Regions from separate parts of the Streptomyces sp. NPDC048650 genome, predicted to be linked through region 2. Evidence: riboswitches for the same ligand, from Rfam matches in the RefSeq annotation. Region 2 holds a riboswitch; each other region holds the start of a gene.
The links. A riboswitch is a leader RNA that binds a small molecule or an ion and turns the genes downstream of it on or off. The one in region 2 is predicted to bind thiamine pyrophosphate.
Positions count from the first base shown of each region.

Region 1: another riboswitch for thiamine pyrophosphate. It lies ahead of thiO (glycine oxidase ThiO); the one in region 2 lies ahead of ACGFML_RS05570 (thiamine ABC transporter substrate binding subunit).
Region 3: another riboswitch for thiamine pyrophosphate. It lies ahead of thiC (phosphomethylpyrimidine synthase ThiC); the one in region 2 lies ahead of ACGFML_RS05570 (thiamine ABC transporter substrate binding subunit).

Region 1 is NZ_JBICVM010000011.1:216,709-226,339, forward strand. Features, by position in the region: gene ACGFML_RS28220 (hypothetical protein) at 1-685, opposite strand, end outside; gene metF (methylenetetrahydrofolate reductase [NAD(P)H]) at 723-1,640, opposite strand; gene thiE (thiamine phosphate synthase) at 1,761-2,420, opposite strand; gene ACGFML_RS28235 (Rv2175c family DNA-binding protein) at 2,513-2,878, opposite strand; gene ACGFML_RS28240 (NAD(P)/FAD-dependent oxidoreductase) at 2,970-4,211, opposite strand; TPP riboswitch at 4,367-4,479, shown strand; gene thiO (glycine oxidase ThiO) at 4,477-5,694, shown strand; gene thiS (sulfur carrier protein ThiS) at 5,691-5,912, shown strand; gene ACGFML_RS28255 (thiazole synthase) at 5,921-6,715, shown strand; gene pknB (Stk1 family PASTA domain-containing Ser/Thr kinase) at 6,923-8,881, shown strand; gene ACGFML_RS28265 (deoxyribonuclease IV) at 8,948-9,631, shown strand, end outside.
Region 2 is NZ_JBICVM010000001.1:1,210,662-1,220,292, reverse strand. Features, by position in the region: gene ACGFML_RS05585 (hypothetical protein) at 195-1,232, shown strand; gene ACGFML_RS05580 (ABC transporter ATP-binding protein) at 1,278-2,345, opposite strand; gene ACGFML_RS05575 (ABC transporter permease) at 2,346-4,010, opposite strand; gene ACGFML_RS05570 (thiamine ABC transporter substrate binding subunit) at 4,049-5,116, opposite strand; TPP riboswitch at 5,221-5,341, opposite strand; gene rlmN (23S rRNA (adenine(2503)-C(2))-methyltransferase RlmN) at 5,375-6,481, opposite strand; gene ACGFML_RS05560 (LysR family transcriptional regulator) at 6,922-7,803, opposite strand; gene ACGFML_RS05555 (4-oxalocrotonate tautomerase family protein) at 8,009-8,401, shown strand; gene ACGFML_RS05550 (phosphatidate cytidylyltransferase) at 8,662-9,631, opposite strand, start outside.
Region 3 is NZ_JBICVM010000006.1:106,105-115,735, reverse strand. Features, by position in the region: gene hisC (histidinol-phosphate transaminase) at 1-173, opposite strand, end outside; gene ACGFML_RS18430 (LacI family DNA-binding transcriptional regulator) at 566-1,666, shown strand; gene ACGFML_RS18425 (metallophosphoesterase) at 2,020-3,060, shown strand; gene ACGFML_RS18420 (hypothetical protein) at 3,281-4,189, shown strand; gene thiC (phosphomethylpyrimidine synthase ThiC) at 4,352-6,154, opposite strand; TPP riboswitch at 6,149-6,305, opposite strand; gene ACGFML_RS18410 (YibE/F family protein) at 6,376-7,728, shown strand; gene ACGFML_RS18405 (SsgA family sporulation/cell division regulator) at 7,813-8,235, opposite strand; gene ACGFML_RS18400 (IclR family transcriptional regulator) at 8,340-9,152, opposite strand; gene ACGFML_RS18395 (DUF5326 family protein) at 9,408-9,631, opposite strand, start outside.

The DNA of each region.
Region 1 (9,631 bases), on a different contig from region 2:
TGTAGATGCCGTACTGGCCGGTCTCCTCGGGCATCGGCTGCGGGGCGTAGACGGCGCCGGTGTCGTACAGGCCCTGGCCGGCGTAGGAGTCCTGCGCGGGATACCCGACCTGCCCGTCGTAGGGGCTCTGGTACGAGTCCTGCGCGGGGTAGGAGTCCGGCGCGGGGTAGGCGTCCTGGGCGGGGTAGGCGTCCTGGGCGGGGTAGGCGTTCGCCCCCGGGTACGCGTAGGCGTCCGGTGCGCCGGAGGCGTTCTGTTCCGGGTAGGCGTCCTGGCCGCGGAAGCTGTTGGCGCCGGCGAAGACGCTCTCCTCCTCGCCCGGACCGGTGCCGTCGGTGGCCGGAACCTCCTCCAGCCCGGAGACCTGAAGGGTCGGTTCGGCCGCGGGGGCGGCGCCCGCGCGACCGCGGCGGCGCCGGCTCTCGCGCGGTTTGCCGCCCAGGGCCCAGCCGGTGGAGAACCCGCGCCGGAAGGAGAGCGTGACGTTGGTCTGGCCGACGGCGAAGGCGATCAGCCCCACCGCGATCACGATCACCTGCGGCAGGGCGACGCCGACGACCACGCCGAGGAAGCCGACGAAGGCCAGCAGCCGCCAGCGCAGCCGGGCCTTGTACTGGAGCAGCACCTCGGCCAGGAGCCAGACCGCGACGAGTCCGAATGCGATGTAGAGGATCGTCCAGCCCATATACGCCCCTCTTCCGCCGCTGTCCGGCCACCGTAGATCAGGACTGCTGGTGCAGCCCCAGATTCTCGTAGATCTCCAGGGTCGCCGTGGAGTGGTTCAGGGTAATGAAGTGCAACCCCGGAACGTCCTCGGCCATCAAGCGCGCACACAATTCCGTCGCGTACTCGATGCCAATGGAGCGTACCGCCGCCGGGTCGTCCTTGACGGCCAGAATGCGGTCGGCCAGCTCGGGCGGGAACGCAGCATTGCTGAGCTGCGCGAAGCGCTCGATCTGGCGCACGTTCGTGACGGGCATGATCTCCGGAATGATCGGCGTCGAGCAACCCGCAGCGGTGACCCGGTCGCGCAGCCGGAAGTAGTCCTCGGGGTAGAAGAACATCTGGGTGATGGCGAAGTCGGCGCCGGCCCGGCACTTGTCGACGAAGTGCGTGACGTCGGTGTCCCAGTCCGAGGAGCGGGGGTGCATCTCGGGGAAGGCGGCGACGCCCACGCAGAAGTCGCCGGACTCCTTGATCAGTCGGACCAGGTCGGCGGCGTAGTCCACGCCCTGCGGGTGGCGCACCCAGTCGCCCATCGGGTCACCGGGCGGGTCGCCGCGCAGCGCGAGCATGTTGCGGATACCGGCGTCGGCGTACTGCCCGATGACATTGCGCAGATCGGCCAGGGAGTGGTTGACGGCGGTCAGATGGGCGACCGGGGTGAGGGTGGTGTCGGTGGCGATGCGTTCGGTGGCGCGCACCGTGCCCTCACGGGAGGTGCCGCCGGCGCCGTACGTCACGGAGACGAAGGTCGGGGAGACGGCCTCGATCCGGCGAATGGCGTTCCACAGGGTCCGCTCGCCCTTCTCGGTCTTCGGGGCGGCGAACTCGAACGAATACGACTGCTTGCCGGAAGCCAGCAGCTCGCGCACGGTGCGTGCGCGATCAGTCCTGGTGGAAGCTGTACCTAGGGCCATACGGGCAGGTTAACCAGAGGCCCGGCGCACACCAACCGGCGGACGCATTTGTCCACCCGTTGGACATCTTCCCGGCCACCAGCCGTCCGGAATTCGCCTCCCGGCCCACCCGCGGGCCCGCTAGGACGCCTGGGCGCCCCAGGTGCGGATCCGCTTCGCCAGCTCCGCGGCGGCCGTGCCCGGGTCGTCGGCCTCGGTGATCGCCCGTACGACCACGACGCGACGGGCGCCGGCCTCCAGGACGTCGTCGAGATTGCCGGCATCGATCCCGCCGATCGCGAACCAGGGGCGCTCGGGGGCGCGCCCGGCGGCGTATCGGACCAGATCGAGGCCGGGGGCGTGGCGGCCGGGCTTGGTGGGGGTGGGCCAGCACGGGCCCGTGCAGAAGTAGTCCACTCCCGGCTCGGCCATTGCAGCGTCCACCTCGGCCTCGGCGTGGGTGGAGCGGCCGAGGAGGACGTCCTGGCCGAGGACGGCGCGGGCCGCCGGTACCGGGAGGTCGCCCTGGCCCAGGTGCAGCACCTGGCTGCCGATGGCGTGGGCGACGTCCGCGCGGTCGTTGACCGCCAGCAGCTTGCCGTGCCGCCGGCAGGCGTCCGCGAAGACCTCCAGGTGGCGCAGCTCCTCGCCGGCCTCCATGCCCTTGTCGCGCAGCTGGACGATGTCCACGCCCGAGGCGAGCACCGCGTCCAGGAACTGCGCCAGGTCGCCCTGCCGCTTCCGGGCGTCCGTGCAGAGGTACAGCCGGGCGTCGGACAGGGCCTGTCGTGCGGTGGTCATCGGGCGGTCTTCCCCCAGATCGGGGGCGTATGGGCCGGAGCTCCGGCCCATACGCCCCAAGGATGCGGTTTACGGATTCGGGTGCGGTGGCGTCAGACGGCGAGCGCCTGCGCCCGGCGCTTCACCTCCGTGCCGCGGTTCTCGCGCAGCGCCTGCGCCGGGGTGCCGGGCAGGGTTTCGTCGGGCGTGAAGAGCCATTCCAGCATCTCGTCGTCGGCGAAGCCGTCGTCGCGCAGCAGGGTCAGGGTGCCGACGAGGCCCTTGACGACCTTGCCGTCCTGGATGAAATCGGCGGGCACATGGAGCGCCCTGTTCTCGCCGCGGCGCACCGCGATCAGCTGGCCCTCCTTGACCAGCTGCCGGACCCGCGTCACTGCGATGCCGAATTCTTCGGCGATGTCGGGGAGGGTGAGCCAGGCGGGAACGAGTCCATCGATGTTTGCGTCAATCTCGGTCACAGGACAAGCGTGCCACCTCGGACTGACAGCCGGTAGCCGGGATCGCCGTCCGGGCCGTCCGGCACCCCGGAGGGTGATGCCGCGCACCCGGTCAGCGCGCCGCCGCCTTCAGCGGAAGGGTGGCGTCCGCGGCGCGGTCGCGGTCGAGGGCGGCGCCCTTCTCGATGAGTTTGCGCCCCTGGGCCAGGTCGCGGGGGCGGCCGACCGCGAGCAGGGCGGCCAGCCGGTTCTCGCGCAGCCACAGCACGGCCCAGGAGGCACCGGCCGGGTCGCCGCGCCAGATCGTCTCGTCGGCGCCCTCGTGGTGGCCCGCGTACTGCACGAACCGCCCGAACTGCTCGGACCAGAAGTACGGGACCGGGTCGTAGACCACGCCCTCCGCGGCGCCGCGCGTGATGTTCTCGGCGACCGTACGGGGGCCCTGGAGGGCGTTGTCCCAGTGGTGGATCAGCAGCCGGCGGCCGTAGCGGGCCGACGGGAAGGAGGCGCAGTCGCCGACCGCGAAGACGTCGGGGACGGAGGTGCGCAGCTGGTCGTCGGCCAGTACGGAGCCGTCCTGCGGCGAGAGGGCCACGCCGGAGCCGGCCAGCCAGGCGGTCGCGGGGCGGGCACCGATGCCGACGACCACGGCGTCGGCGGGGAGGGTGGTGCCGTCGGCGAGGGCGACCTCGCCGGAGGAGACGGCGGCGACCCGGGTACCGGTGCGCAGCTCGGCGCCGGCGTCCGCGTACCAGGCGGTCATTCGGTCGGCGACCTCGGCGGGCAGCGCACCGGCCAGCGGGCGGTCGGCGGCCTCGACGACGGTGACCGTGGAGCCCGCCTCGCGGGCCGCGGTGGCGAATTCGGCGCCGATCCAGCCCGCGCCGACGACCACGACCCGCTGCCGGGCGGCGAGCACCGACCGCAGCCGCTCGGCGTCGTCGAGGGTGCGCAGCAGGTGGACGCCGGCCCGGCCCTCGCTGCCGGGCAGCAGGACGGGGTCGGCGCCGGTGGCGAGCACCGCGTGGTCGTAGGCGATCGGGCCCTCGGCCGTGTCCATCTCGTGGGCGCCGGGGCGCAGGGCGGTGACCGGGCGGCCGAGGTGCAGATCGATACCGAGGGCGGCGAAGTCGATGTCGAAGGTGGCGCCGTCGGCCGTGCCGAGCAGCAGTGCCTTGGACAGCGGGGGGCGGTCGTAGGGCTGGTGCGGCTCGTCGCCGAGCAGGGTGATCGCACCGCGCCAGCCCGCCTCGCGCAGGGCGACCGCGGTCTGCACGCCGGCGATTCCCGCGCCGGCGATCACGACGCGCGGCGTGTGGTCAGGGTCCTGGGAGGACTTGCTCTGCTCGCTCACCCGATCACTGTAGGACGGTGGGAGAGGCCGCCCGCAGCACCGCGCAAGGAGATCTCTGACACAGCGTCACGGACGGTGACGCCCCGGACCGGGCCCGGGGGCGCTGTCCCATGGCGCCTTACGGCGCGTCGCGGACCCGTATTAGGGTGACGGGCACACGCACTCGCGGGAGCCCGGACGCACCGGGCTGAGAGGGAGGCTGGCCGGCCTCCGACCGTACGAACCTGATCCGGGTCATGCCGGCGAAGGGAGGGGCTGGACGCCCATGCATCCACCTGCGACACGCTCCGCATCAGCCACGGGCCACCCTGACGTCCTGGTCATCGGGGGCGGCATCATCGGTCTGGTCACCGCCTGGCGGGCGGCCGGCCGCGGTCTGACCGTCGCGGTCGCCGACCCCGATCCCGGTGGCGGCGCCGCCTGGGTGGCGGCCGGCATGCTGGCCGCGGTCACCGAACTCCACTACGGCGAGGAGGTCCTGCTCGGCCTCAATCTGGCCTCCGCGCGGCGCTATCCGGACTTCGCCGCCGAGCTGGAGGAGGCGAGCGGGCAGCAGACCGGCTACCGGCGGTGCGGCACGCTGGCCGTGGCGCTGGACGCCGACGACCGTGCCCATCTGCGCGAACTGCACGCGCTGCAGAACCGCTCCGGACTGGACTCGCAGTGGCTGACCGGGCGCGAGTGCCGCCGTCTGGAGCCGATGCTGGCCCCCGGGATCCGGGGCGGGCTCCGGGTCGACGGCGACCATCAGGTCGACCCACGGCGGCTGGCGAGCGCGCTGCTGGTCGCGTGCGAGCGGGCCGGGGTGGTCTTCCACCGCTCCCGGGCGGAGCGGCTGACGGTCGACGGCGGGCGCGCCTCGGGTGCCGAACTCGCCGGGGGCACCCGGCTGCCGGCCGGTCAGGTCGTGCTGGCCGCGGGCAGTGACAGCGGGCGGCTGGCCGGGGTGCCGCAGGCGGTGCTGCCGCCGGTGCGGCCCGTCAAGGGGCAGTTGCTGCGGCTGCGGCTGCCGCGGGTGCCGGCCGGGAGCCCCCCGTTCCTGTCGCGCACCGTACGGGCCGTCGTGCGGGGCAATCCGCTCTATCTGGTGCCCCGGGAGAACGGCGAGCTGGTCGTGGGGGCCACCAGCGAGGAGCTGGGCTGGGACACCACGGTCACCGCGGGCGGCGTCTACGAGCTGCTGCGCGACGCCCACGAGCTGGTCCCGGGCATCACGGAGCTGCCGCTGGTGGAGACCTGCGCCGGACTGCGGCCCACCTCCCCCGACAACGCGCCGCTGCTCGGACCGACCGACCTGCCCGGCCTGCACCTGGCCACCGGGCACTTCCGCAACGGCGTGCTGCTGACGCCCGTCACCGGCGAGGTGATGGCCGAGGTGCTGGCCGGCGGGAGCCTTCCGGACGAGGCCCGCCCCTTCTCCCCCGCGCGCTTCACCGCCCACCGGGCCGAGCACGCCCACGTCCCAGAGGAGCAGCCCGTATGAGTGCCCCCCCTTCCACGGTGTCCGTGTCGGTCAACGGCGAATCCCGCCGGATCCCCGGGGACCTGACCCTCGACCGTCTCGTCGCGACGCTGACCCGGGCGTCCGCCGGGGTCGCCGCCGCGGTCAACGAGACGGTGGTGCCGCGCACCCAGTGGCCCACCACCCCGCTCGGCGACGGCGACCGCGTCGAGGTGCTCACCGCGGTCCAGGGAGGCTGATCCGGAACATGGCGGACGATCTGCTCACCATCGGTGACACCACCTTCACGTCCCGGCTGATCATGGGCACCGGGGGCGCGCCCAGCCTCGACGTCATGGAGCGGGCGCTGCTCGCCTCCGGTACGGAACTGACCACGGTCGCCATGCGGCGGCTGGACCCGACCGTGCAGGGCTCGGTGCTGTCCGTGCTGCGGCGGCACGCGATCCGGGTGCTGCCGAACACCGCGGGGTGCTTCACGGCGGGCGAGGCGGTGCTCACCGCCCGGCTGGCCCGGGAGGCGCTCGGTACGGACTGGGTCAAGCTCGAGGTGGTCGCCGACGAACGCACCCTGCTGCCCGATCCCGTCGAGCTGTTGGACGCCGCCGAAACCCTGGTGGACGACGGTTTCACGGTGCTGCCGTACACGAACGACGATCCGGTGCTGGCCCGGAGGCTGGAGGAGGCGGGCTGCGCCGCGATCATGCCGCTGGGCTCGCCGATCGGGTCGGGCCTGGGCATCCGCAACCCGCACAACTTCCAGCTGATCACGGAGCGGGCGGGCGTTCCCGTCATCCTGGACGCGGGTGCGGGCACCGCATCGGATGCCGCGCTCGCCATGGAGCTGGGCTGTGCGGCGGTGATGCTGGCGTCCGCGGTGACCCGGGCGCAGGAGCCGGAGCTGATGGCCGAGGCGATGCGGCACGCGGTCGACGCCGGACGGCTGGCGTACCGGGCGGGCCGGATCCCGCGCCGCCACTTCGCGCACGCGTCCTCGCCGGCGGAGGGCGTCGCGGCGCTGGACCCGGAGCGGCCCGCCTTCTAGACGGCGGACGGGTACACCCTCGCCGGGTACCCCCTGGGGGTGCACCCGGCGAGGTCTGTGGGTGCGGCGCATCCGGGCGACCCCCTCTCCCGGCACCGCTCCTGGCACCGCTCCCGGCACTGTTCCTGTCACTGTTCGGCTGCAGTCCGCCCCGAGTGACCGCCGCGGCGTCGGAGCAGCCGGTAATGCCTCGTAGACTCGTCTGCCGTGGATACGACCCTTCAGGACCCGCTCGAGGGCCAGCTGCTCGACGGCCGCTACCGCGTTCAGGCGCGCATCGCCGCCGGCGGGATGGCCACGGTCTATCGGGCCTTGGACACCCGGCTCGACCGCGTACTCGCGCTGAAGGTGATGCACCCGAGCCTGGCCACGGACGCGGCGTTCGTCGACCGCTTCATCCGGGAGGCCAAGTCGGTCGCGCGCCTTTCGCACCCGAACGTGGTGGGCGTCTTCGACCAGGGCACCGACGGCACGTACGTCTATCTGGCGATGGAGTACGTCGCCGGGTGCACACTGCGCGATGTGCTGCGGGAGCGGGGCGCGCTGCAGCCGCGGGCGGCGCTGGACATCCTGGAGCCGATCCTCGCGGCCCTGGGTGCCGCGCACCGCGCCGGTCTCGTGCACCGGGACATGAAGCCGGAGAACGTCCTGATCGGTGACGACGGCCGGGTCAAGGTCGCCGACTTCGGCCTGGTGCGGGCGGTGGACACCAACACCACCGCCTCCACCGGCTCCGTCCTGGGCACCGTGTCCTATCTCGCCCCCGAGCAGATGGAGCACGGCACCGCCGACGCCCGGGTCGACGTCTACGCCTGCGGTGTGGTGCTCTACGAGATGTTCACCGGCGGCAAGCCGCACACCGGTGGCTCCGCGGCGCAGATCCTCTACCAGCATCTGCACGAGGACGTCCGACCCCCGTCCACCCTGGTGCCCGGCCTGGCGCCGCAGCTGGACGATCTGGTGGCGCTGGCCACCGCCCGCGATCCGCAGCTGCGCCCGCAGGACGCGGCGGCGCTGCTGTACCGGGCGCGGGAGACCCGTGCCGAGCTGACCGGCGAGCAGCTTGATCTGGTGCCGCCGCAGGCGCACGAGCTGCCCGCCGGCGACGCCGAGCGGACGGATGTCCTGCCGCGGCTCGGCGGGCCGGCGGCACCGGGCGAGGTCGAGCTCAACCGCACCAGCCGGCTGGAGATGCCGCTCGGTGACGAAGTACCTCCCGGCGACCGGACCACGCGGCTTCGCCCGGTCCCCGCGCCGGCGCCGCGCGACGGCCTGATCCAGCGGCACAAGGTCCTCACCGTCATCGCGGCCGTACTGCTGGTCCTCGGCGTGGGCACCGGCGTGTGGTACGTCAATGTCGGCCAGTTCACGGCCGTCCCCGCCGTCCTCGACATGCCGCAGGCCAAGGCGGTCAAGACGCTGCGCGACGGGGGGCTGGGCGTGAAGGTGGTACGCGACTTCAGCTCGAATGTGGACCGCGGGCATGTCATGTCCACGGACCCGGCGACCGGCAAGCAGATCCGCGGGACGGACACGGTCACCCTCACGATCTCCCGTGGCCCGGAGATCGTCTCCGTACCGGACCTCTCGGGCACCCCGGTGGCCGACGCCAAGCGCAAGCTGCGCGACCTGGGGCTGACTCCGGGCACCGTGCAGCGGGATTTCAGCGACGAGGTCGCCAAGGGTTCGGTGATGCGCACGGACCCGGCCGCGGGCAGCAAGCGGCACCCGGACACCGCCGTGGGGATGACGGTCAGCCGCGGCTCCGAGATCCAGGTGCCGGACGTGGTCGGGGACGACCGCGCCGATGCGGTGTCCTCGCTGCGCGAGGAGGGTCTGCGGGTGAAGTTCGCGGAACAGCCGGTCTTCTCGCAGGAGGACAAGGGCACCGTCGCCCAGCAGTCGCCCGGCGCGGACCACTCGCTGGGCACGGGCGACACGGTCACCCTCACCCTCTCCAAGGGGCCGCAGATGGTCACCGTGCCGGACGTCACCGGCCAGAGCGAGGCGGACGCCAAGAAGACGCTGGAGGACAGCGGCTTCGCGGTCGAGGTCAAGAAGCCGTTCCTCTTCCCGCAGGACGAGGTCGAGAGCCAGTCCGTCGAAGGCGACGACCAGGCCCCGAAGGGCAGCACGATCACCATCCGACTGAAGGGCGCCCTCTAGGCTGCCGGCCCCCGCCGGTCGGCGTCCGCGGGACGGCGGCCGGCGGGCACCTGGCACCCTGGGAGGGTGAGTACACCCCAGCACGACGACGCATCGCGCGCCCGCGCGCGCAATCCGGTCGGCGGCCATGTGCCGGTGGCCGGCGGCCTGGCGAAGACCGGCCTTCCGTACGCCCGTGAGATGGGCGCCGAGACCGTACAGGTCTTCGTGGCGAACCCGCGCGGTTGGGCCACGCCCCCCGGAACTCCCGAGCAGGACGAGGCGTTCCGGGCGGCCTGCGCGCAGGAGCGGATCCCGGCGTACGTCCATGCGCCGTATCTGATCAACTTCGGGTCGCACACCGAGGCGACCGTCGAGAAGTCGGTGGCCTCGCTCCGCCACTCGCTGCGCCGGGGCCGGGAGATCGGCGCGCTCGGCGTGGTCGTGCACACCGGCTCGGCGACCGGCGGCCGGCCGCGCGCCGAGGCGCTGGCGCAGGTCCGGGAGCGGATGCGGCCGCTGCTGGACGAGCTGACACATGACGACGACCCCTGGCTACTGCTGGAGCCGACGGCCGGGCAGGGCGCTTCGCTGTGTGCGCCGGCCGAGGATCTGGGGCCGTACTTCGACGCGCTGGACCGGCATCCGAGGCTCGGCGTGTGCCTGGACACCTGCCACGCCTTCGCGGCCGGGCACGACATGGCGGCGCCGGGCGGGATGAAGGCGCTGCTGGACGAGCTGGTGGAGGTCACCGGCGAGGGCCGGCTGAGG
Region 2 (9,631 bases):
ACAGGTCGCGTGCCACTCCGGCCAGACGGTCCGGCCAGGCACTCCGGCCAGGCGGTCCGGCACTCCGTCGTGGCGACGCTCCGGGTGGCGCGGAGATCCGATTGCCCGGCGGAGGCAACTGCCGGACCCAAATGCACGTCTGCCAAGCCGGGTAATGAAAAGGTAATGCAGGCAGTGCGCGAACGGAGCTCTTGGTGATCATCGGCCTTCTGACGGCCGTAGCGGCATCGGCCTGCTACGGCACGGGTTCGGTCCTACAGGCGGTGGGTTCGCGCAAGTCCGCTCGGCGGGAGGCCGCTGCCGCCTCCACCACCGGCGTCACCCAGCACGGCGGCCCCAGCCTGTCCTCGACCGCCAAGGCCGCCGTGACCTGGGAGTTCATGACCGGCACGGTGCTCGACTTCCTGGGGTTCGCACTCGGCGCACTGGCTGCCCGACTGCTGCCGCTCTTCCTTTCCCAGACGGTGATCAGCGCCAACCTCGTGATCACGGCAGTGCTGAGCATCAAGCTCCTGGGCATCCGGCTCACCCGGCCGGAATGGGTCTCCATCGGGGTGGTCTGCTCGGCACTGGTGTTGCTCGCCACGGCGGCCGGCCCCGAAGGCGGCGGCGACACACCGATCGCCGGACACTGGTGGCTGCTGGCCGCGTCCCTGGCGATCGTCGGCGGCGGCACACTGATCGTGCGGCTGCTGGGCGGCCGTGCCGCGATCCTCGCCGGCCTGCTCTCCGGCCTGGGCTTCGGGGCGCTCGGCGTCGGTGTGCGGGTACTGAACGGCGTCGATCCCCTCGCTCTGCCGTCCCTGCTCGGCGATCCCGCTCTGTACGCGATTCTCGTCGCGGGGATCGGTGGCATGTATCTGCACACCGTCGCCCTGCAGATCGGCTCGGTCAACGGCGCGACGGCGGCTCTGGTGGTGGGCGAGACCGTGGTGCCCGGCATCCTGGGAGTGCTGTGGCTGGGGGATGCCTCCCGGACGGGCTTCGCCTGGGTCGCGGTCCTCGGCTTCGTGGTGGCGGTCGCCGGGGCCGTCGCGGTCGCTTGGTGCGGCGCACCGGATCCCGAGGCCGTACCGGACACGGCCGGTGACGCACACGGCCCGCAGGAGAGTCCGTCCGGCGACCGCCCGGCACCGGACGGCGACGCACCGCGGCCCCCGTCGGCCACCGGCGGCGCCGGTTCCGCCGAGCAGCCCGCCATGCCCCTGACCGGGCAGCGCACCGGCTCCTGACCGGGCAGCGCACCGGCTGCTGACCTACGGCGCGCGGGCGCGCGGTCATTCCGTCGCGGCATCCAGCACGACGACGTCCCGCGCGGCGAACGCGACGCCGACCCGTTCCCCGGTCTCCGGTGCGTCCTGCAGCGCGCAGGCCGCCTCCAACTGCGGCCCCCCGGACGGCTGGAGCATCAGCGCGACATGGGTACCGCGGAACGTCCGCGCGGTGACCGTGCAGGGCAGTCCCTCCGGGGCGGGCGTCAGATGCACTCCGGCGGGCCGCACCAGCAGCCGGCACGGCCCGTCCGCAGTGCCGTCGGGAACCGGCACCTTGCCCCACGGGGTGACGGCGGCCTCACCCTGCACCGTCGCCTCGACGACATTGTCGAAGCCGAGGAAGCGGGCGACGAACTCGGTGGCCGGCCGCCGCCAGACCTCCAGCGGCGTGCCGGACTGGGCGATCCGACCGTCCTGCATCACCACCACCCGGTCGGCCAGGGCGAAGGCCTCCCCCTGGTCGTGGGTGACGGCGAGCACCGTCGTACCCAACTCCCCGAAGAGCCGGCGCAATTCGACGACCAGGCGTTCTCGCAGACCGCGGTCGAGCTGGCCGAGCGGCTCGTCCAGCATCAGCAGCCGAGGCCGCGGGGCGAGCGCCCGGGCCAGGGCGACCCGCTGCTGCTCGCCGCCGGACAGTGCGGCGATGGCGCGCCGCTCCGCGCCCGGCAGTCCGACGAGGTCCAGCAGTTCGGTCACCGTACGCTCCCGGTCGGCGCGCGAGGCGCCGCGCATCCGCAGCCCGAAGGCGACGTTCCCCGCGACGTCGCGCTGGGGGAAGAGCTGGTGGTCCTGGAACATCAGCCCGACGCCACGGCGATGCGTCGGCACTCCGGCCTGATCGCGCCCCTCCAGCAGCACCTGTCCGGCATCGGTCCGCTGAAGCCCCGCCACGACGCGGAGCAACGTGGACTTGCCGCTGCCGCTCGGCCCCAGGACACACACGATCTCGTGCGCGGCCACCGCCAGATCCACCGCGTCGAGCGCGGGACGCCCGCCGGCCCTGTCGAACCGGACGGTCACACCGCCCAGTTGCAGCAGCTGCCGCGTGGTCCCGTCCTGCGCCGTCATCTAGAACTCCCCGGAGTGGTCGATGGGGGTGCCGCCGGCCGAGCCGGCACGGGACCGGGGGCGGAAACGCTCCAGGACCAGCAGGGCCGCGGCGCACACCACCATCAAGATGGTCGACAGGGCCATCGCCTGCCCGTAGTTCGTCTCCCCCGCACGCCCCAGCAGCCGTGCCACGGCCACCGGGAGAGTCGGGTGGTCCGGCCGCGCGAGGAAGACCGTGGCACCGAATTCGCCGAGCGACACGGCGAAGGCGAAGCCGGCGGCGACGAGCAACGCCCGCCGCACCATCGGCAGATCGACCTCGCGCCAGACCCGCCACGGCGAGGCACCCAGGACGGCCGCGGCCTCCCGGAGTCGTCCGTCCACCGCCCGCAGGACGGGCAGCATCGTCCGGACCACGAACGGCACACCCACCAGGGCCTGCGCCAGGGGGACCAGCCACCACGAGGACCGCAGGTCCAGCGGCGGCTTGTCGAGGGTGATCAGAAAGCCGAAGCCGACGGTCACGGCGGACACCCCGAGCGGCAGCATCAAGAGGGCGTCGAAGCCGCGGACGAGCCGGCCGCCCCGACGCGTCAGGGCCGCCGCCGCCAGCCCGCCGACCACCAGCGCGATCAACGTCGCCGCGACGGCGCAGGTGAGGGAGTTGCCCAGCGCTTCGAGCGGGGCCACCGCGAAGGTGCTGTCGGCGGAGGCGGCGGAGCCCAGCGATGCGTAGTAGCCCGTTCCGTAGCCGTCCGGACCGGCGAAGGACCGCTCGGCGAGCACCAGCAGGGGCACGACGAGCAGCACGGCGATGACGGCCAGCGTCCCGCCCAGCAGCGCCCACTGTCCACGGCCGCGCGGTCGCCGGGCGGTCGTCGAGGCGTCCACGAGCCGCAGGGCGGATTCGCGACGGCGCACGGTCCAGGCATGCAGCGCCAGCAGCCCCAGCACGGCCGCGAACTGGAGCAGCGTGAGGACGGCGGCCGTCGGCAGGTCCAGGAAGTCCGCGGTCTGCCGGTAGATCTCGACCTCCAGGGTCGAGAAGGTGGGGCCGCCCAGAATCTGCACGATGCCGAAGGAGGTGAAGGTGAAGAGGAAGACCATCAGCGCCGCGGCGGCGACGGCCGGACCGAGCGCGGGCAGCGTCACCTTCCGCCAGGCGGCGAACCGGCCGGCGCCCAGCACCCGCGCCGCCTCCTCCTGGCGGGGGTCGAGCTGCCCCCAGAGGCCGCCGACGGTCCGTACGACCACGGCGTAGTTGAAGAAGACATGGGCCAGCAGGATCGCCCACACCGAGGTGTCGAGGCGGACGCCCCACAGGTCGTCCAGCAGTCCGCCCCGCCCGACGAGCGCCAGGAACGCCGAGCCGACGACGACGGTCGGCAGCACGAAAGGCACCAGCACCACCGCCCGCAGCAACTGCTTGCCGGGGAAGTCGAACCGCGCGAACACATACGCGCCGGGCAGCGCGATCAGCAGCGTCAGCGCCGTCGAGGCCGCCGCCTGCCAGAGGGTGAACCACAGCACATGGAGCACATCGGGATCGCCCAGGACCGTGGCGATCCGGCCGAGCTGCCACCGGCCGCCGTCCTTGAGCCCCCGCCCGACGATCGCCACGACCGGATAGGCGAAGAACAGCGCGAAGAAGACGAGCGGCAAGGCCATCAGGCCGAGCCGCACCGCCGTTCTCCGTGCGGGCCTCGTGCGCGGGGCGCGGGCTACTTCAGAACGAGCGAGGACCACTGCTTGATCCACTGTTCGCGGTTCTCGGCGATGGTCTCCGGGGGCACCGTCGCCGGCTTGGGGATCGTCGCGCCGTACTTGGTGAACAGCGCCGGCTCCTTGGCGTCCTTGAGCGCGGGGTTGACGAACATCGTCAGCGGCATGTCCTCCTGGAACTTCCGGCTCAGCAGGAAGTCCAGCAGCGCCTTGCCGCCCTTCTCGTTCCGGGCACCCTTGAGCAGGCCACCGAATTCGATCTGCCGGAAGCAGGTGCCGGTCGCGACGCCGGTCGGCGCCTGCCGCGGCTGCGGCTTCTTGCCCGGCACCTCGGCCGGCGGGCTGGAGGCGTAGGAGACCACCAGCGGCCGGTCGCCCTTGGCCTTGCCCGCCGCGGAGCCCGAGAAGCGCTCGTTGTACGCCTGGTACCAGCCGTCGACCACCTCGACGCCGTTGGCCTTGAGCTTCTTCCAGTACCGGAGCCAACCGTCCGTGCCGTACTTCGCGATGGTCCCGAGCTGGAAGGCGAGCCCCGGCGAGGAGGTCGCGGAGTTCTCGGTGACCAGCAGCCCCTTGTACTCGGGCTTGACCAGATCGTCGAAGGTCCGTGGCGGCGCGATCTTGTGCCGGGCGAAGTAGGCGCGGTCGTAATTGACGCAGATGTCGCCGTAGTCGAGCGGCGTGACGCGGTGCTTGCCCTTGTCGAGCTGGAGGCCGGCCGGCACACCGGCCAGCCCCTTGGCCTTGTACGGGCTGAAGATGCCTTCCTTCAGGCCACGCGAGAGCAAAGTGTTGTCGATGCCGAAGAACACATCGCCCTGCGGATTGTCCTTGGACAGGATCGCCTGGTTGACGGCCTTCCCGGCGTCCCCGCCCTTGAGCACCCGGACCTTGTAGCCGCTCTCCTTCTCGAAGGCGGCCAGCACCGTCTTGGAGACATTGAACGAGTCGTGGCTGACCAGGGTGACGGTCTTGGCGTCCTCGTCCGCGCCGCCGCACGCCGCGAGGGCGGTCATCGCGACCACGGCCGCGAGCGCCGCCGCGGTGATCCTTCTGGTGGTACTCACTGATTTCCTCCTGGCTGGCCAGGAAGAGACGCGGCCCCGCCCGGTGCCCACGGCTCGCGACGTCCAACGACGTACGGCCGGCGGGTCCGGGCAGGGCGCAACAGCATGAGTGACTACCGAACTTCCTACCCGGAATGACCCGGGCGAGGTTCAAGGGTCTGCGGGCGCCGTGGCTCTACGACGCTTCCGCACTCTCAGCGCTGTGGCGCTCCCCTGTCGGAATGTGCATTTGTTCGATCACACAGTACCAGCGGGCGGTCAGCGTTCCGAGGCCGCGAGCTGCCCGCAGGCGCCGTCGATCTCCTGGCCGCGGGTGTCCCGGACGGTCACCGGCACGCCGTGCGCCTCGATCGCCTTGACGAACGCCCGCTCGTCCTCGGGCCGCGAGGCGGTCCACTTCGAGCCGGGGGTCGGGTTCAGCGGAATGAGGTTCACATGGACCCGCTTGCCCTTGAGCAGCCGTCCGAGCAGGTCACCGCGCCAGGCCTGGTCGTTGATGTCGCGGATCAGCGCGTACTCGATGGAGATCCGGCGGCCGGACTTCTCGGCGTACTCCCACGCCGCGTCCAGGACCTCGCGCACCTTCCAGCGGGTGTTGACCGGGACGAGCGTGTCACGCAGCTCGTCGTCCGGCGCGTGCAGCGACACCGCGAGCCGGCACTTGAAGCCCTCGTCGGCGAACCGCAGCATCGCCGGGACCAGCCCGACCGTGGACACGGTGATGCCGCGCTGGGACAGCCCCAGCCCGTCGGGCTCGGGGTCGGTCAGCCGCCGGACGGCGCCGACCACCCGCTTGTAGTTGGCGAGCGGCTCGCCCATCCCCATGAAGACGATGTTGGACAGCCGCGCCGGGCCACCGGGAACCTCACCGTCCCGCAGCGCGCGCATCCCGTCCACGATCTGGTGCACGATCTCGGCCGTGGAGAGGTTGCGGTCCAGCCCGGCCTGTCCCGTGGCGCAGAACGGGCAGTTCATACCGCAGCCGGCCTGCGAGGAGATGCACATGGTGACCCGGTCCGGGTAGCGCATCAGCACGGACTCCACGAGCGTGCCGTCGTGCAGCTTCCACAGGGTCTTGCGGGTGGTGTCGTTGTCGCACGAGATGTGCCGCACGACGTTCATAAGGTCCGGCAGCAGCTCCGTCGCCAGCTTCTCGCGCGCCGCCGCCGGGATGTCGGTCCACTGCGCCGGATCATGGGCGTAGCGGGCGAAGTAGTGCTGCGAAAGCTGCTTGGCGCGAAACGGCTTCTCCCCGATCGCAGCCACCGCTTCACGGCGCTCGACAGGGTTGAGATCGGCAAGGTGCCGCGGGGGCTTCTTGGCCCCGCGCGGCGCGACGAAAGTGAGTTCTCCGGGTGCAGGCATGGTGCGTCCAGTGTGGCAGATCGTCCAGGGAGCCCCAGGCGGGAGCGGTGAGGGACCGGTGAGAGAGCGGTCACCCGCTGTGGCCCTCCGTCGCTGGTGGCCACCTTGCGCGGCCCAGGTACGGCAAGGGTTGGCCCAGGTACGGCCCAGGGTTGGCGCCGTGCGCCTCTCCTACACGGTGGCTGCGCTCGGAGCTCTGGCGAAGAAGCCCCGGTCACCGCTGTCAGGTAGGTCACGGCCGGCGCTCCGGTACTTGCCGCCCGCGTCGTCGACCCAGGCGGCAAACGCCTACAAGAAGTCACCGGGCTCGGCGTTGTCCCACGAGGCGACGTTGTCGGCATGGTCATGGTGCGGGGGGCGGACACGCGACGCCGCCTCTTCCCCGCTGTTCACGCGATCAGGAGATGGCGTCATGGGCGTGCGTCCCTCCGCCCCGCACGTCATGCGCCACTGAGCACGGCCGGGGTCAGCCGGTCCACGGAGTCGACGAGTGCGCGCACGGCGGGTGACCAGGGGCGTTCGTCCGGTCCGCACAGGACGAGGCGTCTGCTGTGGTGCGGCTCGATCGGGACGAGGACGAGGTCGGCCGGGACGAGAGGGCGCGCGATCCCCGGCAGGATCGACACGCCCATGCCGGCCTGGACCATGCTGATGAGCGTTCCGAGGTCCCGGATGCGATGGCTGGGGGAAAAACCGGCGCCGGCCGCTTGGTAGATCTTTCGTATGTCGCGTTCGCAGCCGTTCGGCGACAGGATCAGCGGGTCGTCCTCGAGATCCGTCACGTGCAGGGTGCCCTCGCGGGCGAGCGGGTGGTCCTCGTGCAGCAGCGCGAGAAGCGGGTCGGTCGCCAGCAGCGCCCCGGTGCGGGAGGGCGGATCGGCCAGGATGGCGGCGTCCGCGGTCCCGTTCTCCAGCCAGCTCTCGGCCTCCGCGCTGCTGCCTCCGAAGACCCGCACGCAGACGCCCGGCACGTGCTCGGACCAGTAACGCAGCAGCGCGGGCAGCAGCCCTTGGCAGACCGTGGGAGTCGAGGCGAGGCGCACCGTCCCTCCTGTCGCCTGCTCGTGCTCGGCCGCCGTATCGCAGATCGCCTCCGTCGCGGCGAGCGCCAGGCGGGCGTGCGGCAGGACGCTCTCTCCCAGTGCCGTGGTGCGCACGGGTGCGGTGCGCACCAGCAACGGGGCGGCGAGGATCCGCTCCAACGAGGCGACGGCATGCGACACCGCCGACTGGCTCAGCCCAAGATCGGTTGCTGCCGCGCCGAACCCACCGGCCTCCACCACCGCGACGAACGCCCGCAGTTGAGGAAGATTCAGCGCCATGCGTCCCCCTCATGGGCTCATCGATCATATTGGTTGGACTCATTATCTCCGGTCGGGAAGGCTGACGATCGTCCTCACGACAGGGCCGGCGGCTCGGGCGCCCACGTGCCCGTCCTGCGTCGTCACACGTCGCCGTCGCTCGTCGCCGTCGCACCTCGCCGGCACACCCCGTCGTACGCTCCCGCTTCAGAGAGTCGGCCGCGTCATGCCTTTCATCCGAGTCACCGTCTCCGATCCCGAACTGGCCCCGGCGACCCAGCAGGCGCTCGCGGAGGGCCTGACCGACCTGGCCGTCTCCGCTCTCGGCAAGTCCGCCGGACGCACCACGGTCCATGTGCACCTGGTGCCGGGCGACCGCTATTTCGTGGCGGGCCGGCCCATGGATGGGTGCACCGGTGCTCATGTGGAGGTGAGCATCACCGCCGGCACCAACAGCGCTGAGGAGAAGGCCCGTTTCATCACCGAGGCATACGAACTGCTGCGGACGGCCCTCGGTGTGCTCCCCCCGGTGGCCGGGGTGGCGCTGTACGAACTTCATCCCGAAAGCTACGGCTACAACGGAGTCACCCAACTCGACCATTACCGTCAGAGTCGATGACGTCCGCGGGCCGGGGGCAGGGCCGGGGCCAGGTGCCGGGACGCCCGGAGGCACCGGAGGCACCGGAGGCACCGGGCGGACACGACAGGACACCGGAGACGCCGTCCTGCCAGGCCCGGCATCGCGCGCCCCAGGCACACCCACGCGTCCACCGTGGACACCCCCGGCCAGGGCTCTTCCGTGCGCCAGGACATGGCGAGAGGGGCCCACCGCGTACTGCGGCAGACCCCTCAGGGCTCCGGCCCGGCCTCCTGTGCGGTTCAGCCCGAACCGACGAAGACCACGAGCAGCAGCCAGACGACCGGTGCGGTCGGCAGCAGGGAGTCGAGGCGGTCCATGATGCCGCCGTGGCCGGGCAGCAGGGTGCCCATGTCCTTGATGCCGAGGTCCCGCTTGATCATGGATTCGCCCAGGTCACCGAGGGTGGCACTGGCCGCGACGGCGAGGCCGAGCAGCAGGCCCTGCCACCAGATGCCGTCCTTGATCAGGAACTGCATGCACAGGGCGCCGGCGACCATCGCGAAGAGCACCGCGCCGACCAGTCCCTCGCGGGTCTTTCCGGGGCTGATGCGCGGCGCGAGCTTGTGCTTGCCGAAGCGCCAGCCGACCGCGTACGCCCCGGTGTCGCTGACGACGGTCAGCAACAGGAAGGTCAGTACCCGCTGGGGTCCGTCGTCCTCGGCGGCGAGCATCAGTGCCACGAAGGTCGCGAGGAACGGCACGTAGAACGCCGCGAAGATGCCCGCCGTGACGTCCCGCAGATAGTTGTCGGGCGCATCGGTCATCCGCCAGACCAGGACGGCCAGCGCGGTGAGGGCCATCGCCACCCACGCGCCCTCGGCACCCCGGACGTATCCGGCGACGATCATGGCGGTGCCACCCACCGCGAGCGGCACCAGCGGCACGCGGATGTCCTTGCGCTCCGACAGCCGCGAGGTCAGTTCCCACATGCCCACGACGACGGCGATCGCTATGACGCCGATGAAGACCGGCTTGTAGACGAAGAGCGACGCGATGATGATCACGCCGAGGCCGACGCCGACCCCTATCGCGGCACGCAGATTGCGCCCCGCGCTCTTCTTCTTCGGCTTCTCTGGGGCCCGGGAGCTGCCGTGCTCGGGGGAACCGGGGAAAGCAGTGGACATGGGCTCCTGCGGCTCTTCGTCGCGGAAGAGGGGGCCACTCAGTCGAGCAGCCCCCCGGTCGTCCCGGTGATCCCGGTGGTCGTCC
Region 3 (9,631 bases), on a different contig from region 2:
AGGGCCCCGGCGGCGGCCACCGCGCTCTCCAGGACCCCCGGCAGCGGCGGATAGGGGTTCTCGTTGGAGGACAGCTTGTAGGCCGCGGGGCCGTCCGCCGCCGCGGGCCGCCCCGGCTTGTAGGTGGGGATGCCGCCCAGCGCAGCACGCAGCTTCGGGGTCTTCTCGCTCACCGCAGGTCCTCCTCGACCGTCCCGCTCGACTCCAATACTGCATACCTTATGAGGATTGCCCCGGTCGGCGGCAGCCCCAGATTCTCCGGCGGCATCCGTGGGCAGCCTCACGACATCCGCGCACAGGCTCTGCGGAGCGCTCCCCTCTCTGTTACGCGCCGGTGGCTCGCGCCCTGGCGCGCGTCCCTCGTGAAGGTGACTTGAGACCTCTTCGAGACCCGGGCCGATCGCCAGGCGAGGGCACCCGAAAACCCCGCGTATCATCGTCGTGGACGCCAACTACCTTGATTTCAAAGGAAATTGATGGCCCATCACTATGCAGAAACGTACCTTTTAACGAGCCTCGGCGGGGCCCCGCGAATGGCCCTGCCGAGCCCTACTATCGGCTCGCCATGACAGCAGCAGGGAAGCACCAGGTGAGCCGGTCGACCGGCCGCCGGCTGGGACGAGCGGGCATCCGGGACGTTGCCGCCGCGGCCGGTGTATCGATCACGACTGTCTCCGACGCGCTCAACGGCAAGGGTCGGCTTCCGGATGCCACCCGCAGCCACGTCCGCGAGGTGGCCGAGCGGCTGGGCTACCGCCCCTCCGCCGCCGCCCGCACCCTCCGTACCGGCAAGTCGGGGCTCCTCGGCCTGACCGTGACCACGTACGGGGATGAACCTTTCACCTTCACAGAATTCGCGTACTTCGCGGAGATGGCCAGAGCCGCCACCTCCGCCGCGCTGGCCCGTGGCTACGCACTGGTCATCCTCCCCGCGACCTCCCGCCACGACGTGTGGTCCAACGTCGCCCTGGACGGCACCGTCGTCATCGACCCGGCCGACGGCGACCCCGTCGTCACCGAACTCGTCCGGCACGGCATCCCCGTCGTCTCCGACGGCCGCCCCGGCGGCGCCCTGCCGGTCACCGGCTGGGTCGACAACGACCATGAAGCGGCCGTCCTCGGCCTGCTCGACCACCTCGCCGACGCCGGCGCCCGCCGCATCGGCCTGCTGACGGGCACCACCACCGACACCTACACCCGGCTCTCGACCACCGCCTATCTGCGCTGGTGCGAACGCGTCGGCCAGGATCCGGTCTACGAGTCCTATCCGGCACACGACCCGTGCGCCGGTGCCGTCGCCGCCGACCGGCTGCTGGCCCGCCCGGACCGGCCCGACGCCGTATACGGGCTCTTCGACCCCAACGGCACGGACCTGCTGGCCGCCGCCCGGCGCTACGGCCTGCGCGTACCCGAGGACCTGCTGCTCGTCTGCTGCAGCGAGTCCACCGTGTACGCCACCACCGAGCCGCCCATCACGACGCTCTCCCTCAAGCCACGCCGCATCGGAACCGCCGTCGTCCAGATCCTCATCGACGCCATCGAGGGCCTTGACCACGGTCACCCCATCGAACAGGTGATACCGACCGATCTGATCGTGCGGACCTCGTCCCAGCGACGTTCGACGCGGACGACCATCAGCCCCCCTCGGGGACCGGCCGGTACCTGAGCGCACGTCGTCGCGCGACGAATCATGCGTAACATCGCCGTCCACACGCCTCCTTGGGCCAGGAAAAAACAGGGTGATCCCGGGAGAAATCAGCCGCGAACGCCTGGCTCCCGCCGATTGACCACCCCCGGGTGCGTCACAACCCGCGAGCAGCATTCCTATGATGGGCGCACGACACCGCGGACCGCCGTCGACCAGGCAAGGTCCGAGAGGTGCACGGCGGCGCGACGGTGGAGGGGTCGATGACTCAGGGGGCCAGTCAGGGACCCATGGTGTGGACCATGGCGGGACAGATTCCGGCGTCCCCTCCGCCACCCGGGCCACGCTCCGGCGCGCCCGCGGGACCGCCTCCCATGCCACCGGCCGGACCGCCGGTGCATCTGCCCGCCGGGCCGCCGGCCGCACCGCCTCTGGTGCCGCCCCCGGCCGCGCCGGTCGAGCTGCCCGAGGAGTACACCCCGACCGCGCGGGACCTCCCGGTCATCGGTGCGGGCCGTACGGACACCCTCATCGACCGTCCGGCCGCCGACCTCGTGCCGGCGCCCGAGACCGTTCTCGAGCAGGACACGCCCGAGGGCATGGGCCCGCTCTATGTCGTCGGCGACGTCCACGGCTACTACGACGAGCTGCGCGAGGCGCTCGCCGCCGAAGGGCTGATCGACGCCGACGGCAACTGGGCGGCCGGCAACGCCCGCCTCTGGTTCCTCGGCGACTTCACCGACCGCGGCCCGGACGGCATCGGCGTCATCGACCTGGTCATGCAGCTCTCCGCCCAGGCCGCGGCGGCCGGCGGCTACTGCAAGGCCCTGATGGGCAACCACGAGCTGCTGCTGCTGGGCGCAAAGCGGTTCGGCGACACCCCGGTCCAGTCCGGCGCCGGCACCGCCTCCTTCCAGGCCGCCTGGCTGCTCAACGGCGGCCAGAAGTCGGACATGGACCGCCTGGAGGACCACCACCTGCAGTGGATGGCCCGCCTGGACGCCGTGATGGAGGAGGACGGGCATCTGCTCGTGCACTCCGACACCACCGCCTACCTCGAGTACGGCGACTCCATCGAGGCCGTCAACGACACCGTCCACGACGTGCTCACCCGCAGCGAGGCCGACGAAGTCTGGGATCTCTTCCGCAAGTTCACCAAGCGCTTCGCCTTCCGCGACGAGTCCGGCTCGGAGGCCGTGCGCGAACTCCTGGACGCCTACGGCGGCGAGCGCGTGGTGCACGGCCACAGCCCGATCCCGTACCTGCTGGGCGAGGTCGGCGCCGAGGACGGCGAGAGCGACGGAAGCGCCGTCGACGGCCCGCACGTCTACGCCGAGGGACTCGCCATCGCCATGGACGGCGGCGTCACCATGGCCGGAAAGCTGCTCGTCGTTCAACTTCCGCTGGCCGGCTGAGCCTTCACCCGGCAGCCGTCCGCCGGCCCGGTGACGGGTCGGCGGACCGGGCCGGCCGGGCGGATTCCGGTCGCGGCATTACTCAAATTCCGCAAACCCACTGTCACCCCCCGGCGGAGGCGCTCTACCATCGGGCTATCCGTAGCAGGCTCTCCTCCGTTTCCGCCCACAGCCCGGCCCAGCCGGCCCGTACGGCCCTACGGAGCATCGGGGGATCCACATGAACAGCGCTCCGCACCTGCTGAACGAGGACCGCGAGGAGTTCGCGCGGCTCCTCGATGAGGCACTGCGCACCGCCGGACACCGCCCGGACAGCCCCACGTCCGCCGCCGGAAAACACCTCGGCGCCGAGCAGTTGCGCACGATGGCCCTCAGCGCCACCACCGCCATCGCCGCCTGCGCGACGGCCGAATACCAACGCTACGTCCAGCTCCGCAGCGCCTTGCGCGCACCCGCTACGGCGCCCTCCGAGGGCGCGGAACGGGTATCGGAACCGACGGGGGAGAGCGGCGAGGCGACAGCTTCGGCCAGCGGCGCGGGGCCGGGCGACACCACGTCCATATCTCTGTCCCCGGAGGCGGCCGGCGCCGGGCTGGCCGCCATGATCGCCGTCCTGGTGCCGGTCCTGGCCGGTATCGCGGCCATCCTCTTTCTCCTCATCGGCTACATCCTGCGCGCCGTCAGCCCCGACAAGTCCATGGCCCAGCCGCTGATCAGCGTCGGCTGGATATTCGCCGCGCTGACGGCGGCCGGCTCCCTTGCGGCCATGGGCGGCCTCGTCATCACGGCCCTGCGCAACGGCTCCGCGTCCGCCCACGCCACCAGAGCGAACGAACTCCTGGCCGTGGACCTCGACCGCGCCCGCGACGCCTGGCGCCACGCCCTCCTCGAACGCGGCCTCCTGCCGTTTCTCCGTGAGGCACTCGCCGACGCCACACCCACCGCCGACCCCGCCCGGTACGTTCCCGGCCCCGCCCCGCAGTCCCGCATCCCCACCCTGGGCTACAGCCGCCCCGCCTTCAGCAGCCGGGACAACGGCCCGTCGGCTTCGCGCCCGCGCTATTCCAGTCCGGACTTCACCAGCCCGGAACACGGAGGGCGGGACGCCGACGAGGCATCCACGGAGTGACTCCTGGCTCCGCAGGGCCGGTCCGGCACAGGGGGCGACCACGGGCAAGCGGTCAGGAGGGCCGCAGGGCGTACGACGCCGCCATGACGCGAAGACCGGCGCCGCCGAGGCGGTCAGCCCCGGCGACGCCGGTCCACACGGGCGGAGATCCTCCTGCGGGCGTCAGTCCGCCATCGGCAGATACACGCGGTTGCCGCTGGCCGCGAACTCCTTGGACTTCTCCAGCATGCCGGCCTCGATCTCGCCGGGAGTCGCGTCCGCCTCACCGCCGAACTGCTCGGTGATGCTCCGGCTGATCTTCATGGAGCAGAACTTCGGGCCGCACATCGAACAGAAATGAGCCGTCTTCGCCGGTTCCGCGGGCAGGGTCTGGTCGTGGAACTCGCGGGCGGTGTCCGGGTCGAGGGCCAGATTGAACTGGTCCTCCCAGCGGAACTCGAAGCGCGCGTCGGAAAGGGCGTCGTCCCAGTCCTGAGCGCCCAGGTGGCCCTTGGCGAGGTCTGCCGCGTGGGCCGCGATCTTGTACGTGATGACGCCGGTCTTCACGTCGTCGCGGTCCGGCAGGCCCAGGTGCTCCTTGGGCGTGACGTAGCAGAGCATCGCGGTGCCCCACCAGGCGATCATCGCGGCGCCGATACCGGAGGTGATGTGGTCGTAGGCCGGTGCGATGTCCGTGGTCAGCGGGCCGAGTGTGTAGAACGGGGCCTCCTCGCAGATCTCCTGCTGGAGGTCGATGTTCTCCTTGATCTTGTGCATCGGGACGTGCCCCGGGCCCTCGATCATCGTCTGCACGCCATGCCGCTTGGCGATGGTGTTGAGCTCACCGAGCGTCCGCAGCTCCGCGAACTGGGCCTCGTCGTTGGCGTCCGCGATGGAGCCGGGGCGCAGACCGTCACCGAGCGAGTAGGTGACGTCATAGGAGGCGAGGATCTCGCAGAGCTCCTCGAAGTGCGTGTAGAGGAACGACTCCTGGTGGTGCGCCAGGCACCAGGCGGCCATGATCGAGCCGCCACGGGAGACGATGCCGGTCTTCCGACGGGCGGTGAGCGGCACATAGCGCAGCAGCACACCGGCGTGCACCGTCATGTAGTCGACGCCCTGTTCGGCCTGCTCGATGACGGTGTCCTTGTAGATCTCCCAGGTCAGCTCCTCGGCCTTGCCGTCGACCTTCTCCAGGGCCTGGTAGAGGGGGACGGTGCCGATGGGGACCGGAGAGTTGCGGAGCACCCACTCGCGGGTGGTGTGGATGTTCCGGCCGGTGGAGAGGTCCATGACCGTGTCGGCGCCCCACTTGGTGGCCCAGGTCATCTTGTCCACCTCCTCCTCGATGGAGGAGGTGACGGCCGAGTTGCCGATGTTGGCGTTCACCTTCACCAGGAAGTTCTTACCGATGATCATCGGCTCGATCTCCGGGTGGTTGATGTTGGACGGCAGTACGGCGCGGCCCGCCGCGATCTCGTCCCGGACGAACTCGGGCGCGACGTTCTCGCGGATGGCGACGTACTCCATCTCCGCGGTGATCTCGCCTCTCCTCGCATAGGCGAGCTGGGTCACCGCGGCACCGCCCCGGCCTCGGCGCGGCTGGCGCGGGCGGCCGGGGAAGACCGCGTCGAGGTTCTTGAGGCCACCGCGCGGCGAGGTGTGCTTGAGCCCGTCGTCCTCCGGGCGCAGCGGGCGGCCCGCGTACTCCTCGGTGTCGCCTCGGGCGATGATCCAGTTCTCCCGCAGCGGTGCCAGTCCGCGGCGGACGTCGGTGTCGATGTTCGGATCGGTGTACGGCCCGGACGTGTCGTACAGCGTCACGTCCTTGCCATTGGTGAGGTGCACCTTCCGGACGGGGACCCGGAGGTCGGGCCGCGAGCCGGAGACATAGCCCTTGTGCCAGCCGATCAACGGCCGGCCGCCGTCGGCGCTCTCGCCGCCGCTGGCACCGTTTTCGGGCGTGCGTGCATCCTGCAGAGTCATGAAGACCCAACTCCCTACGCCGGCATTACCCGGTAACAGGTTCGGCGGTCGACGCAGCGGCTTCCGTCCGCCGACGTTTCACGTGAAACGCCGCTGGGACGAAGGTCAGCGCCCTCTCAGCCCGGTGCTCCGAGCTCCCGCGATTGCAAAGGTGCCACCACGGTAGCGGCCGATGCGGCGGAGTGAACAGGGGGCCCGGGAGTTCTTGCAATGATCGGGCGGTGACCTCTCCCGAACCGCATCCGCCCTCCACGGCACATTCGCACGCCCACGGACATGGGCCGGCGGCGCCCGTCTCTCTTCATCTGCGCAAGGTCATCGCGGCGATTCTGATCCCGTTCGCGGCAGCAGTGGTGATCGGTCTGGTCGTGTTGTGGCCGGGGGGCGCTCCGTCCCACAAGCCGTCCGGCGTCGGCTTCGACCAGCCCACCGAACAGGCCCGAGTGGTCACGGTGAAGGAGGTGAACTGCGCGGATGTGCATGCCGAGCAGCAGCCTCAGCCGCCAGGGCCGCAGAGTTCGGCGCCGCCCGGGGGAGCGGCGACATCGCAGAACTGCGAGCAGGCGACGATCAAGGTCACCACGGGTGAGAACGCCGGGCGCACCTTCCGGACGGTGGTGACGCCGGACGCGTTGCGGCACTACACGACCGGCCAGGGTGTGGTGGTGGCCTACTCCCCCAAGGCACCGAAGGAACTGCAGTACTCGGTCACCGACGTAGACCGGACGCTGCCGATGTGGGTGCTGGCCGGCATCTTCGCCTTCGCCGTCGTGATCGTCGGCCGGTTGCGCGGGGTGCTCGCGCTCATCGCGCTGATCGCCAGTTTCGTGGTCCTGACGTTGTTCATCCTCCCGGCCATCCTCCAGGGCTCCAATCCGCTGGTGGTGGCGGTGATCGGCGGCAGCGCGATCATGCTCATCGCCCTCTACCTGTGCCACGGGCTGACGGCGCGGACCTCGGTGGCGGTGCTCGGCACGCTCGCCTCGCTGCTGCTGATCGCCGTGCTCGGTTCGGTGTTCATCGACTGGGCGCTGCTGACCGGCAATACGGACGACACGACGGGGCTGGTGCACGGCCTGTACCCGGACATCGAGATCCGCGGTCTGCTGCTGGCCGGGATCATCATCGGGTCGCTGGGTGTGCTCGACGACGTGACGGTGACCCAGACCGCCGCGGTGTGGGAGCTCAAGGAAGCCGATCCGTCGGCGAGTTGGCGCAAGCTGTACAGCGCGGCCATGCGGATCGGACGGGATCACATCGCGTCCGTCGTCAACACCCTCGTGCTGGCCTATGCGGGCGCGGCGCTGCCGTTGCTGTTGCTGTTCTCGATCGCACAGAGCAGCGTGGGGACGGTCGCCACGAGCGAGGTTGTCGCGCAGGAGGTCGTGCGCACGCTGGTGGGCAGCATCGGGCTGGTCGCCTCGGTGCCGCTGACGACGTTGCTGGCGGCGCTGGTGGTCTCGGCGGACCGCCGGGCGCAGGGCGAGCCGGGGATCGCTCCGGGTGCGCTGCCGGCCGCTGCGCAGGGCCGGGCCGGGCGGCGTGGCTCACACGGCAGGCGCCGCAAGCGGTGAGGGCCGCCCACGGTGATCGCAGCCGTGGGCGGTGCGTGCGGAGGACGGTTCGGCGTGCGGACCGTCGGACGGGCCCGCTCCCGGTCAGCCCGCCGGCGCCTCCGTGAGGATCCGGTCCAGTACGGCCTCCAAGGTGTCGCACACCTCTTCCTCGCCGAGCGGGACCAGGCGGTCCGTACGGTCCAGGAAGGCGACCAGTGGTGGCGCGCCGGCCCGGAACAGGGCCCGCTCGCTGCCCACTTGGAGATTGATGAAGACATCCCCGAGGTGTTCGCCGGTCGACGGCTCGATGTGCACATCCCCCTCGCCGGACGCCCGGCTGAGCCCGTCCAGCAGGAGTTCGCGGCTGAAGACCCAGGTCACAGGCATATCGCCGGGGAGATCGAAGGTGAAACGGACGGCAAACGGATCGGCGATGTCGAAATCCAGCTGCACCGGGATCCGGAACGCGAGCTCCTCGGACACGAGAAAGCTCATGATCACTTCTGCCTGAACTGTGTCGGTCATCAACCACTGCCCCGCTATTGATCGGAGATGGCCGGGAATCATCCCCACTAGCCGTATTGACGCCATCGTCTGTCACGTGCAAGCAGATCACAAGGAGTGAGTTTTCAGATACTGATAGAGAACGCGAGTGTCGTTAGCGTCATCTCCGCCATTCTGCGTAGTTGATCCGTGACGTTACGCAATCGATGCAGTTCGTCGGCCGGAAGGGAGACCGCCAGCGCTGCGGCCGCCGAGCCGACCTGCACAGGGATGGCCGAGCACACGGTGCCCAGGGCATATTCCTGCTGGTCGTACGCGACATGACCGCGACGCACCGTGTCCAGGCGGTGCAGCAGATCGTCCTCGGTCCGCACCGAGAAGGGCGTCATCGACTGCACCGGATGGCGCGCCAAGTGGTCCTTCCTGGCGGCGTCGTCGAGTTGGGCGAGCAGACACTGGCCGATCGCGTGGGCGTGCGCGGTGCTGCGGAAGTCCACCCACTCCTCGACCGGAGGGCGTTCCGGATCGTCGGTGACAGCCACCAGCTCGACTTCACCCTCGCGATAAACGCCGAAGTAGACGGCGGCGCGCAACTCCCGGCCCGCCATGGCCAGCACCTCGGAGATATGAGTGCGCTGCCGGCGACGAGCCGCACCCCGTCCGATGGCTTCAGCGACCTCGCCGAGGACGAAGAGGCCGTTCTCCCGGCACAGATAGCCCTCGTGGGTCAGGGTCCGCAGCAGGTGGTAGGTCGTCGGGAGGGGCAGCCCGGTCTCTCTGGCGAGCTGCTTGGCGGGCGCTCCGTCGGGATGCGCACCGACCGCTTCCAGCAGCCGCAGGGCACGCTGCACCGAGCCGATCAGCGTGGGAGAGGAGGCGGATTCGCCGTTCCCGATTGCCAACGCCCCCCCAGGACCCGCAGCGTTCCGGAACACCATCATCCGGATGGCGTCTGCGGTCCGCACTCTAGCCGGGTCGATCAGGGCGCTACGGGAAAAGCCGCCGAGTTAACTCCCCTGGCGCACGCGGTGACCGGAGGTGGCCGGAACGGACCCCTGTGCCCGTCCGGTCAAGGGCCGACGCCCCGCTCCACAGCGGGAGCGGGGCGTCGTCGGACGGGGTTTGGGCGGAGGCCGGGGGAAGGACCGGAGGAACGCCGCCGGGCCGGTCGATGCCGGCCCGTGGCCGGTGATCTACCAGTCGCTCTTCGAGGAGGACGAAGAGGACCCGCTGATCCTGCGCACGAGGTAGATGACTCCGGCGATCAGGGCAGCCGCGATCAGGACCTTGAACAGCAACCCGACCAGGATGCCGACCGCCGTGGCAATGAGCCCGCCGAACACCACGATCACGATGACGGGCAGGACGACCCAGGTGACCCACCACGGAAGCCCTGCGAATATCCCCTTACCAGCCA